DNA from 3 places in the Mycetocola zhujimingii genome. Region 1 is predicted to be linked to each of the others. Evidence: predicted binding sites of a transcription regulator. Region 1 holds the regulator's gene; each other region holds the start of a gene.
What was found. The regulator LexA, encoded in region 1, represses DNA repair genes until DNA is damaged. The targets are predictions, from matches to a motif close to TCGAACANNTGTTCGA.
Positions count from the first base shown of each region.

Region 1 (4,199 bases):
AATCCCGTTCGAGGTGGTGAGTTCGTAGTCCTGGCCTGAGAGCCGAACGGAAACCGTGCGGAGCTTGAGTTCGGTTCCGGGTACGCCCGTAAAATAATGATCGCTGGCCATAGGGGAACGTTACCGCAAAGCAACTAGGCTTAACTGATGAGCAAGTCCACCGAATCAACCCCAGAGAACACCGAAACACCCATCGACGACGATGCAGTATCGCGGGTGTTGCGCAACGCTGAGTCCCGCGCGGGCGGCTATTCGCTCTTCGGTTCGAGTCAGGCCGATGCTCTGCAGGACAGGTCGACAACCGGTGAGTCCGGGCACGATGGATTTGACGGAGAGCAGCAGGACCGAGAGGACCGACAGGCGCTCCGCCGCGTCGCCAACCTGTCGACAGAGCTCGAGGACGTCACCGAGGTCGAGTACCGACAGCTGCGCATCGAGAACGTCGTCCTCATCGGCGTGTACCCGCAGGGCGCGCAGGAGGACGCGGAGAACTCGATCCGCGAGCTCGCCGCCCTCGCTGAAACCGCTGGCGCCGTCGTCCTCGACGGCATGCTGCAGCGCCGCCCGAATCCCGACCCCAGCACCTACCTCGGCAAGGGAAAGGCCGAGGAACTGCGCGGCATCGTTGCAGCGCTCGGCGCAGACACCGTGATCGCCGATACCGAACTCGCGCCAAGCCAGCGGCGTGCGCTCGAGGATGTCGTGAAGGTCAAGGTCATCGACCGCACCGCGGTCATCCTCGACATCTTCAGCCAGCACGCCAAGAGCCGCGAGGGCAAGGCCCAGGTCGAGCTCGCCCAGCTTGAGTACCTGCTGCCGCGACTCCGCGGTTGGGGCGACTCGATGTCCCGCCAGGCCGGTGGCCAGGTGGGTGGCGCCGGCGCAGGTATGGGTTCACGTGGCCCGGGTGAAACCAAGATCGAACTCGACCGACGCCGCATCCACACCCGGATGGCGAAGCTGCGCAAGCAGATCAAGGGCTTCGGGCCGGCCCGCGAGGCCAAGCGCGCGAACCGCAACCGCTTCGAAGTGCCGTCCGTTGCGATCGCCGGCTACACCAACGCCGGCAAGTCGAGCCTGCTCAACCGCATCACTAAGGCGGGGGTTCTCGTCGAGAACTCCCTTTTTGCCACTCTCGACGCAACGGTTCGAAAGACCCAGACCGAAGACGGCCGGCTCTACACGCTCTCTGACACGGTTGGGTTTGTCCGCAACCTGCCGCACCAGCTGGTTGAGGCCTTCCGGTCGACGCTCGAAGAGGTCGCCGAGTCGGATGTCATCGTGCACGTCGTCGACGCCTCGCACCCTGACCCTGCATCCCAGATCAGCACGGTGCGCGACGTCATCGGTGATGTCGGTGCCCGCGACATTCCGGAGATCGTGGTCTTCAACAAGAGTGACCTCGTCAGCGAGGACGACCGGCTCGTGCTCCGCGGACTGGAACCCAAGGGAATCTTCGCATCGGCGCGGACCGGCGAGGGAATCGATGAGATCCTCGCCCGCATCGCCGAACTGCTGCCGAGCCCGACGGTTCCGCTTCACCTTCTCGTCCCGTACGACAGGGGAGACATCATTTCGATGCTCCACCGCCGCGGAAAGGTCGAGAAGCTGGACTACGAGGAAGACGGCACCGAGGTGCGCGCACTCGCGTCGGAGGAACTCGCCGCACAGGTGGCCGAGTTCGCGATCGCCGAATAGCGGCGTCTTCACGCGTTTGGTCGCTTAACGAACGGATGCCCCGGGTCTGTACCCGGGGCATCCGTTCGTTAAGCGGGCGTCAGGCGCCACACCTTGGGTAGCTACACCGCGCGGAGCACCGCGACGATCTTGCCGAGCACGTCGGCTTCGTCGCCGAGGATCGGTTCGAAGTTCGTGTTGCGGGGGAGCAGCCAGGTGTGGCCATCGCGCTGACGGAACACCTTGACCGTGGCTTCACCATCGAGCATGGCGGCGACGATATCGCCGTTCTCAGCGGTCGGCTGCTGGCGGACGACGACCCAGTCGCCGTCGCAGATCGCCGCGTCGATCATCGACTCACCCGAGACCTTGAGCATGAACAGCTCTCCCTTGCCCACGAGCTGACGGGGGAGGGGGAACACTTCTTCAACCTGCTGGTCAGCCGTGATCGGCACTCCGGCTGCGATGCGTCCGACGAGGGGCACCATTGCCGCGTCGCCGACCGGTGTCGAGCTTTCGAAGTCGGCAACGTTTGAGGGGGAGGGCAGGTCGATCAGGATCTCGAGCGCACGGGGCCGATTGGGGTCCCTGCGCAGGTAGCCGCTCAGCTCAAGCTGGTTGAGCTGGTGCGTAACGCTGGAGAGCGATGCCAGCCCGACCGCGTCACCGATTTCGCGCATGCTCGGCGGGTAACCGCGGCTCTGCACTGAGCGCTGAATCACGTCGAGGATTGCCAGCTGCTTCTCGCTCAGGCTCTTGCGGCGGCGCGTGGTCGGCTTCTCTGCCGGCACCCGCTTGGCCTTCCGTGGCGATGGAGCAGCAGATGAAACAGCGGCATCCGGCCCGTTCTCAGCCGTGATATTCGCGTTGTCGAGCGTCATGTCACTCCCGTCTGGCGGGCAGCCCCGGCCAATGTCAGTGGTCACTGGTTGAGTCTCAACCATCAATCGAAACTCTATCCGTCCCAAGGGGCCGCAGCAAAGATTTGTTCGAGTGTGTCGGGCAAATTTCGCAAAAAAGTCCGAAGAAGGACTTGAATGTTCGAACAATCGAATATAGATTCGGAATACAGGTTCGTATTCGGCCCTCCCGGCCGAGGGCCGGATACGAATTCTTCGAATCGCCACACAACAGTTCACAGCACGAACCGGAGGCGCACCATGAGCACCGCAGTCATCACCCCCATTCACTCTCTCTCACGTCCAACCGCACGGCGGCCCGAGGCGCCGCGCCCATCGAACCCGGGCGCACAGGCCATCGTGGGCGACGTGTCAGCGACGATTGCACGCCCCACCGGGCGCATCCGACTCACCCGGCGTGGTCGCGTCGTCCTGACCTCGCTCGCCGCCGCCCCGCTCATCGCTCTCGCGGCCTGGCTCGGACTCAACGCCGGCGCCGCAACAGCGTCGTCGACTCCCAGCTCAGCGTCGTTCGAGTACGTCACTGTCGAACACGGTGACTCCCTGTGGTCGCTCGCGGGCACGCTGGCTCCTGAAGCCGACCCGCGCGACGTGATCGCCGATGTCATGGCCCTCAACCAGCTCGAAACATCGACTGTCGTTCCCGGGCAGAACATCGCCATTCCCGAGCGATACACAACTCCGTAACGCACACCGGAGCGCAAGGCGCGGCGGGTAAACTTCCGGGGTGAGTTCTCTCGATGCCCTGCCCATCCGCGATGATCTTCGTGGCAAGTCCCCGTACGGCGCACCCCAGAAGGTCGTGCCCGTCGCCCTGAACGTCAACGAGAACACGCATCCGATTCCCGAAGACGTGGCCCGCGACATCGTGACCGCCCTCGCCCGCGCTGTTCTCGGGGTGAATCGATACCCCGACCGTGAGTTCACCGAACTACGGATCAGTCTCGCCGGGTATCTCGGGCACGGACTCAGTGCCGATCACATCTGGGCCGCGAACGGTTCGAACGAGGTTCTGCAGCAGGTCCTCCAGGCCTTCGGTGGACCTGGCCGCTCGGTCCTCGGGTTCAGCCCGACTTACTCCATGTACCCGCTGCTGGCCGCAGGCACCGGAACCCGGTGGATTTCCGCCGAGCGAGACGCCGACTATGAAATCTCACCAGAGACCGCCAGCGCCGCCGTTCGCCGCGAAAACCCCGACGTCGTGATTCTCTGTTCGCCGAACAACCCCACGGGAACCCCACTTGGGCTCGACACCATCGAGGCCGTGTATGACGCGACCGATGGCATCGTCGTCGTGGACGAGGCGTACTTCGAGTTCGCCCCGGAAGGAACCCCCAGCGCGCTGTCCCTTCTCGAAGGCCGCGACCGGTTGCTCGTGTCACGAACCATGAGCAAAGCCTTCGCGTTCGCAGGCGCCCGGGTGGGCTACCTCGCTGCAGCCCCGGCCGTCACTGACGCGCTTCGGCTGGTGCGTCTCCCGTACCACCTCTCTGCACTTACCCAGGCCGCGGCGATAGCCGCGCTTGCCCACAGCGGCGAGATGCTCGCCATGGTCGATGACATCAAGCACCAGCGCGACCGCATCAGCACAGGCCTCGCCGA
Region 1 covers NZ_CP026949.1:1,079,386-1,083,584, forward strand. Annotated here, with positions in the region: gene C3E77_RS05020 (class I SAM-dependent methyltransferase) at 1-111, opposite strand, end outside; gene hflX (GTPase HflX) at 148-1,698, shown strand; gene lexA (transcriptional repressor LexA) at 1,800-2,558, opposite strand; gene C3E77_RS05035 (LysM peptidoglycan-binding domain-containing protein) at 2,838-3,284, shown strand; gene C3E77_RS05040 (histidinol-phosphate transaminase) at 3,325-4,199, shown strand, end outside.

Region 2 (4,199 bases), 960 kb from region 1:
CGGGGATGGTCACCTTCTCCGGTTCACGAGGTTCGTACGGGATTTGATCCAGCAGATGTTTGATGGAGTTGAGGCGCGCAGCGCGCTTGTCATCGCTCTCAATGGTCCACCACGGCGCGTAGGAGCGATCGGTCGCCGCGAACATATCGTCTTTGGCTCGCGAATAGTCTTCCCAACGGGTGATCGAGAAGAGATCGGTGTCTGAGAGCTTCCACCGGCGCATCGGATCTTCCAGACGCGAGTGAAACCGCTGTTCCTGAACGGTGTCCGAGACGGAAAACCAGTACTTCACGAGAATGATGCCGTCGTCAACCAGCATCTTTTCCACCTGGGGAACCTGCTCGAGGAACCGGTGGTACTGCTCATCGGTGCAGTACCCCATGACCCGTTCAACGCCGGCACGGTTGTACCAGGAGCGATCCATCAGGACGATTTCGCCGGTGGTCGGCAGGTGCTCGATGTACCGCTGAAAGTACCATTGCCCCTTCTCGCGTTCACTCGGCGTCGGAAGCGCAACGACCCGTGCTGAGCGTGGGTTGAGGTACTGGATGATTCGTTTGATCGCGCCGCCTTTACCCGCAGCGTCTCGACCCTCGAAGATGACCAGGACACGAGCCCCGGTCTCGATGATCCATTGCTGCATGCTCACCAGTTCCGCCTGCAGCCGCTCGAGTTCCTGCTCATAGAGGGGCTTGGAAACGCGTTTGATGGTGCCCGACTTATTCGACTTCGACATAGTTGTCCTTTTCGCTACACCACTGACTTTCAACACCGACCGCACGATCATAGGGGCTGCCTGACCTCTGCGCGGCGATAAACGACGAATGCCTCCTGTCGCGCGGCGTCCGGCACTCGGCCTCGCCCCAGCGAGCTGCGGGTAAAATCGGCGGATGGCCATTTCGAAGATCCTCCTCTACTACGTCTTCACTCCCCTGGCCGACCCCGACGCGATCCGGCTCTGGCAGCGTGACCTTTGCGAGTCACTGAACCTGCGTGGTCGCATCCTCATCTCGAAGGACGGCCTCAACGGCACGGTCGGCGGCGAGCTCAACGCGGTCAAGAAGTACCTGAGGAAGACACGCGAGTACCCGGCATTCAAGAACCTCGACATCAAGTGGTCTGAGGGCACCGGTCTCGACGACACCGGCGCGAGCGCTGACTTCCCGCGCCTCGTCGTGAAGGTGCGCGAGGAGATCGTGTCGTTCGGTGCTCCCGGTGAGCTCGAGGTGGATAAGAACGGTGTGGTTGGCGGCGGCACAAAGCTTCAGCCGGCCGAGCTCCACGAACTCGTCGCCGAGCGGGGCGATGACGTCGTCTTCTTCGACGGGCGCAACGCGTTCGAGGCGGAGATCGGTCACTTCAAGAACGCTGTCGTCCCGGATGTCTCAAATACCCGCGAATTCGTCGCCGAGCTGGAGAGCGGCAAGTACGACCACCTCAAGGACAAACCGGTTGTGACCTACTGCACCGGCGGCATCCGTTGTGAAGTTCTCTCCGGCCTGATGAAGAGCCGGGGTTTCGGTGAGGTCTACCAGCTCGACGGCGGCATCGTTCGCTACGGCGAGACGTTCGGCGATGAAGGACTCTGGGAGGGCTCGCTCTACGTGTTCGACAACAGGCTGTCGATCGACTTTACGGACTCGGCCGCGGTTGTCGGCGAGTGCGCCGTGTGCGGCACGCCGAGCAAGCGAATGCAGAACTGTGCGGATGCCTCCTGCCGCGTGCAGATGGTGCTGTGCAATGAGCACGCTGCCGCTGCCCCGCTCTGCGAGGAACACGCGGCCGCGAACGGCGTCGTCGCGTAGCTCGGCGGCCGGGGTCGGCGTCGGTTTCGGTGGCGAGTCGGCGGCGAGGTCGCGGGCATCAATTCCTCCACAACCATAAACAGGAGAATATTTCGAACATAGCTTCGATTTTCGTCTGTTCTTTGGTAAAATTTGAGCATGGTTCAGATCTCGGAGCAGATTCGACAGATTGCACAGAGTGTGTGCGATCGGATCGCTGCGCTTGAACCTCTCTCCTCCGCCGGTTCAGTAATTTCTGCCGCGGACCAGACGTTGTCTCTGCTGATTGATCGGGCGACTGATTCCGATCTGGAGGGGCTGCTGCGTGATGCGTCACGGTTGCGGTCCGAGGCGGATGCCGTGGTCGCTGCGACCGCTGGTGTGGTCGCGAAGCGTTCTGCTCGTGAGCTCGGTTACTCCGGGTTGGCCAAACGTCACGGCGACCACAATGCCGTCGACATGGTGCAACGATTGACCGGATCCACCCGGGTCGAAGCGGCGCGGCAGGTGAAGCTCGGTGAAGCGATGGGCGAGGCGGATGCCGCCACCCACCCGGTCGGGATCACAGGCTCCGGCGACGGCCTCTTCGATGGACTGGGCGGCGGTGCCGATGGTTCGGATGATTCTGGCAGTGCCGATGGGTCGGACGGTTCGGACGGTTCGGACGCAGGGTCCTCGGCGATCCGACCGGCACCCGAGATTCCGTGGCATGAACCCCTCACCCGCGCGGTCCGCGACCGGGTATTGAAGCCCGAAGCTGTCACGATCATCATGCGAGGCCTGGGCGAACCCAACGAACGCGTCAGCGTCGACGACCTCCGGATCTCGGCCGAGCAGCTCCTTACCGACGCCGCCGGCACCAACGCCGACGAGCTCGGCCGGCGGGCCCGGTTCCTCCGCGACCAAATCGATCCCGTCGGCGTCCGGCTTCGCTGGGACCAACACTTCGAGAACCGTAAATGGCGCTTCTCCCGCTCCGCCGACGGTGTGAGAACCGCGTGGGTCGAGTTCGACGACGAATCAGCCGCCTACATCGACCAGCTCGTCGGCGCCGGAATGCGACCCCGCCGCGGTGGCCCCCGCACGATCGACCCCGCCGACGCCGAACGCGCCCAACGCCTCATCGACGACCCCCGCAGCAACGACCAGCTCGTGTTCGACCTCCTGATGGCGACCCTCAAAGCCGGCGCCGAAGCCGACCCGAACACCGCATTCGGAAACCGCCAACCCGGCGTCCGAATCGTGATCACCCAGGACCAGCTCGACACCCGCGATGCCGACGGACACCTCACCGGCACCGGATTCAACGAAGACACCGGAGAAGCCATCCCCGGCAACATCATGGAACGGAACATCTGCACCACCGGGACCCGCCCTATCCGCGTCGACCAGAACAACAATCCGCTCGATGTCGGCCGGGAACAACGGCGCTTCACCACCAAGCAACGCATCGCCCTCGCCATCCGTGACGGCGGCTGCGTCTTCGAAGACTGCACCAGACCCCCGTCCTACACCGAAGCCCACCACATCAACGAATGGGCCGCCGACCACGGACTCACTAACATCGCCGACGGAATCCTCGTCTGCCGCGAAGACCACATGCTCATCCACAACAACGGCTGGAAAATCGTCCGCGACGGCACCAGGTACTCGGCCATCCCACCCAAGACTCTCGACCCCGAGCAAAAACCGCGTCCCCTCCGCAGCCGCTCCGCCCTGAAACAGGCCCCACCCCGAGCACTCGAACAACGAAAGCAACGCGAACAACGCGAACGACGCGAACAACGCGCCAGCCAGACGGCACAGGGCGACGGGGCACCGATACCCGGCGCAGACCCACCACAAATGCCCGCGGCAGCGCCGCGGCAGGTGCCGGGGTCGCCGGCGGGCCCGGCTTCACCCTCGGGGACCTCCAGGCCAGCGAACCGCGACCGCCCTGCCGATCCGCCGCGGGTACCTCGGCGTCGGGAATCCAACCGGCGGGTCATGGAAACCTGGTACACGCCGCCGGACCAGGGCGAAGGCTAGCTGGCACCGGCCGAAATCGGAGTCGAATGCGACGCTGAAATGGACGCCCCGCTGCAGGCGTGGACGCCACTTTCAGTTGCAGTACAACGCACAACGCCGCCGTAGCGCGCCCTGTGAAGAGCCCGCTACGGCGGCGAAGGTGGATGAAGCTATCGACTAACCGTCGGTGCGTCCGTCGATCTGCTCATCGAGGATCTCGTCGGCAGCCTCTGGATCGGCATCCGAGTTGTTGTAGTGCTCCTTGAGGACCGGGTTGTCACCCTCGTAGTCCTGCGCACGGATCTCGGGCGAGGAGACAATGTCCTCGCTGTATCCCTGTTCGACAAACTGAGCGTCAACGACCTCAGGGGTCGCGGCCAGTCCGTCGGGAAGGGCGTTCTTCGGCGA
Region 2 covers NZ_CP026949.1:123,561-127,759, reverse strand. Annotated here, with positions in the region: gene ppk2 (polyphosphate kinase 2) at 1-736, opposite strand, end outside; gene trhO (oxygen-dependent tRNA uridine(34) hydroxylase TrhO) at 891-1,805, shown strand; gene C3E77_RS00605 (DUF222 domain-containing protein) at 1,944-3,812, shown strand; gene C3E77_RS00600 (hypothetical protein) at 3,969-4,199, opposite strand, start outside.
Region 2: a site for LexA is predicted at 1,898-1,913, ahead of C3E77_RS00605 (DUF222 domain-containing protein). Genes of this name have one in related genera too.

Region 3 (4,199 bases), 1.1 Mb from region 1:
CCGTGACGGTGCACGACGTCCCAGCGGGAAGGTCGGTGTAGGACTGGACGTAGGAGCCGGCAGCAGAGCCGGCAGGGATCGTGAAGGTCTCCGCAAGAGCGGCGCCGCAGTCAATGGCGAGGACGATGTCCTCTTGAGAGCCCGCTGCCTCACCGGTAACGACCTTCGTCACATTCAGCACACCCGGCCGGCTGGTGACCGTGTTCGCGATGGTGACTGTCTCGCCGTCCCCATCGATGGTTGCTTCCTGAGGTGCGTCGGTCGTCACCTCAACGGTCGTTGTCGACCCTGTCGTTGGCTCGGTGACCGTACAGGTGTTTCCTTCCGGAATTCCCGGGTAGGTGAAGGTCTGCGTTGCGGTCGTGTTGGCGGGGATCTCGGCTGTGTATCTGTAATCCTCGCCGCAGTCGATGAGAAGTTGAATCGGACCCTGTTGACCAACAGCATCGCCGGCGAAGGTCTTGTTGACCGTCAGGCTTCCGACAGTGAAGAAACTGTGTGTCGCCTGCGCTACTGCTTCGAGTTCGGTGGTCTGCGCCAGAATCAGGTGCTGGGCCTCGGTCAGGTCGGGGTCGTTGCCGTCATAGATATACACCTGGCCCCGCTGCACGGTCACAGCGGCCCGGGCGCTCAGCGTCGTGTCGTTGGCCGTCGTTGCGGTACTCGTGATCCAGAGGGAGGTGCCGGATGCCACTGTGCTGTTGTTGGGCACAGGGATGGTCGCCGCCTCGTCGGCGAAAAGCGCGTACCCGTCGGGCACCGAGACAGTCAACTCGGCGGCATTCTCTGCCTCGACGACGAAGGGACCACCCGTTCCACCGACGGGTGCCTCGGCTGTCGTCGGAGTGATCGTGACGTTGGGAGCGGGCGGTTCTACGACGGGCCCGTTTGTCTGCGCCTCCTGGACAATCGCCGCTACTGCGCTCCGCAAAGGTCCCGGCGCGGTGCTCAGCACGAAGCCATCAGTGAAGTACCAGATCGCGGCCTGGACCGCGGCGGCCTTCTGGGTGTTCGTCAGGCCGGTCGGTCGGTTCGTGGTCGGGTAGTAGTTGTTGAGGATGTAGGTCACGTAACCGATGTTGGGAATGGTTGATTCTTCCCAGGTGCCGCTTTCGTACCCGACCCCGTTCTGCGTCTGGACCCGGATGTTGATGCAGTACATCTCCGCCGTCAGGGTCGGGTCGGAGAGCGATGCCGTCCGGATGGTCCCCGCCCACGAGCTTTCTGGTGAATAGCCGGTGGTCGGATTAGTGGTGGGGTACCCCGCCGTGGGGTCCTGGGTGGTGGGTGTTGTCGGAAGGAACCCCTGGACTGTCTGGCCGGTACCACGGCCGAGGACCTGAATCTCTGTGTTTGACGCTCGCGGCGAGTTGCCACCGGGCTGGGGATCAGGTTCGGCGGCCCCGGCTGCGTTGCCGAAGGGCATGAGGAGCATCGCGAGCATCGCGAGAACGGCTGCGATCGAGAACACGAGTCGATATGGCGCGAACCGCCCGATCGAGCGAGCACTGAAACTGGGTGCGGCGTTCATTTGAATCCTCAACTTCATTACGTGAACGGGTCACATTGGGCAGAACGGCCTTATTACAACCGCCGATCGAGTCCGGGACCAGTGGAGCCAGCGAGCCGCCGAACACTAACGGCGATCATCCACGTCGCTACGGCACCGAGTAGAGGCGAATGTCCCGCGGGGGCCCGGCACCCGTGCGCTCGATTCGACCTGCGGATGCCGGCGGCATCCGTTTCACCTTCCTGAAATTTGCTTCAGGAGGCTTCCTGCACGCTTTTCCGGGGAAGGGTTCGGGCGCATGGCGCTCGGCCCCTCCCTTTGCAGGCTCGGCGAATTGTGCGGCGCAATGCGCGCCCGCAGCGGTCGCGCGTCGACCCGTGCGGAAGCGGGGCCTGATGGAAGCGGCGCCAGAGTGGAAGCGGAGCCAAAGCGCAAGGGGGTTCTGGGTATCGAGCAGCCCCCGTAACCTCGACGCATGAGTGACGAGACACTGAACCCAGGACAGGGCGTACCGAGCGGCGACCCTGTCGAAGAGACCCCGAGTGGTGACCTCAACGACGTCGAGCAGACCACGAAGGACCGGTCGTACAGTCCGTCGAGCGCGGTCGAGACCGAGGAACTGCAGAACGCGGGCGGCGATTCACCGGCCCTCGACGATCCCGACATCGATAATGACAACGTCACTCTGTTGCCTGGCACGGGTGGACCCGATGACGTCGGCGACATCGACGTGGACCCGGGTGAGATCGATATGAGCGGGAACGCCGGCAAGCCTCACACTGACTGACGGCGGTCGGAGTCGTTTCCTCCCCAGCCTGAGACCCGGTTCGGGTTCTCCACAGTTCGAAGTTGATCGAAGATATATTCGAAACTGAGGCGGTTTTGCGATAGAATCAGAGCATGCCTCAGATTCTCGATCGGTTGCCCGAGGTGGTCGCACAGCTGCGAGCCACCCTCGGGCTTCCGGTTCGTCCTGGCGACGATGAGAGCGTGGGGCGACTTGGTTTCGGGCTCCATTCCGGCCCTGGTTCTGGTTCTGGTTCTGGTTCTGGTTCTGGTTCTGGTTCTGGTTCTGGTTCTGGTGCTGGTGCTGGTGCTGGTGCTGGCGCAGAGCTCAGCGAAACCGATCTGCTCGGGCGCCTCAGCGCCGACGATGTTGAGCTGTTCACGCAGACCGCCGCCGAGGTGATGAAGCTCGGTGAGGCCTTGGTGACGATCGGTGCCGGGCAAATCGCCAAGCTCTCCGAGCGTGACCTCGGATACTCCGGCTTGGCGCAGCGCCGGGGGCTTCGAACTCCAGAACAACTCGTTCAGTCCATCACGGGGTCCACCCGTGGCGAAGCAGCAAAACAGGTGCGCGTAGGCACCGCGCTCGGCGAGGCCGAGGCGGCCGAGCGTTTGCGAGCTGCGGCGGAACGCGAGGCGGCGGCGCAGCCGAAGAGCGATGACGGTTCCGACGGGGGAGACCCCGAGATGGCGTTCTGCCTTCCAGTGGATGTGCCGTGGCACTCTCCCGTTTCTCTCGCGGTGGCCAATGGTGAGCTGTCCGCGACCGCCGCCGGTGCAATCACCCGGGGCCTTGGTGAGCCGACGGATACTGTTCCAGCAGAGCTCCTGCGCTCGGCGGCCGAGCGGCTCCTGCTCGTCGCCGCGACGACTGATGCCGACGAGCTTTCCCGGCTGGCACGTGAGGAACGCAATCAGATCGATGTCGCGGGCATTGCCCAGCGAGAGAATGCCCTGCATGAGATGCGCGGACTCCGGATGCTCCGGCGTGACGCCACAGGAATGCGCGGCGTTGCGATCAGGCTCGACCCCGAGAACGAAGCGCTCTTTTCCGGACTGATCGATACAGCCACCAGCCCACGCCGGGGCGGGCCGCGATTCGTGGATCCCAAGCACGTCGCGGCCGCAGAGCGGCTCGTGCGTGACCCCCGCAGCACCGAGCAAATTGCGCTCGACACACTGATCCACCTGATGGAGTTCGGGGCCAAGGCCGACCCGGATACCGTCTTCGACCGCATGGTGTCGGTCCGGTTCATCGTCCCCACCGAGGGCCACCAGCGGCCAGGGGCAACTCCGCCCTGCGGTCCGCGCGGCCCTGCGGAAGAGGATCACCACGGATCGTGGCTGGGGCGCTCCGGGGAACAGGTCCGTGGCGGGTGCAACGTGAACGGGTCCAGCCCGCAGGAGGACAATGGATCGGGCTTGAGCGAAACCGGTGACCAAGACGACCGCGGGTCGGGGCTGAACAGGGCCGGGGTGTCACAGCCGGAGCACGAGGGTGGATCGTGCTGTACGAGTCCAGGGATGCTCGAAGACTCACACGAGCAGGTATCGGCGGCGACCGTCGAGCGCGCCATGTGCGTTGCAGAACTCACAGCGATTCTGCTCGGAGGCGACAAGGTCCCATTCGAATCGTCCATCTCCATGCGCCTCTTCAACCGCAGGCAGCGTCGCGCTCTCGCCGCTCGCGATGGAGGGTGCATGTTCCCGGGCTGCGATCGCCCGGTCTCCTGGACGGAAGCGCACCATATCGTCCCGTGGAAAACGTCGAAGAAGACTCAGGTCATCGATGGAATCCTGTTGTGCAGGCACCACCACATGCTCGTCCATAACAACGGCTGGGTTATTGTGCGCCGTGTCGCCGAGTATTACCTCGTGCCTCCGGCGAGTATCGACCCCGAGC
Region 3 covers NZ_CP026949.1:3,113,500-3,117,698, forward strand. Annotated here, with positions in the region: gene C3E77_RS14900 (thioester domain-containing protein) at 1-1,531, opposite strand, end outside; gene C3E77_RS14905 (hypothetical protein) at 1,986-2,297, shown strand; gene C3E77_RS14915 (HNH endonuclease signature motif containing protein) at 2,411-4,199, shown strand, end outside.
Region 3: a site for LexA is predicted at 2,364-2,379, ahead of C3E77_RS14915 (HNH endonuclease signature motif containing protein). Genes of this name have one in related genera too.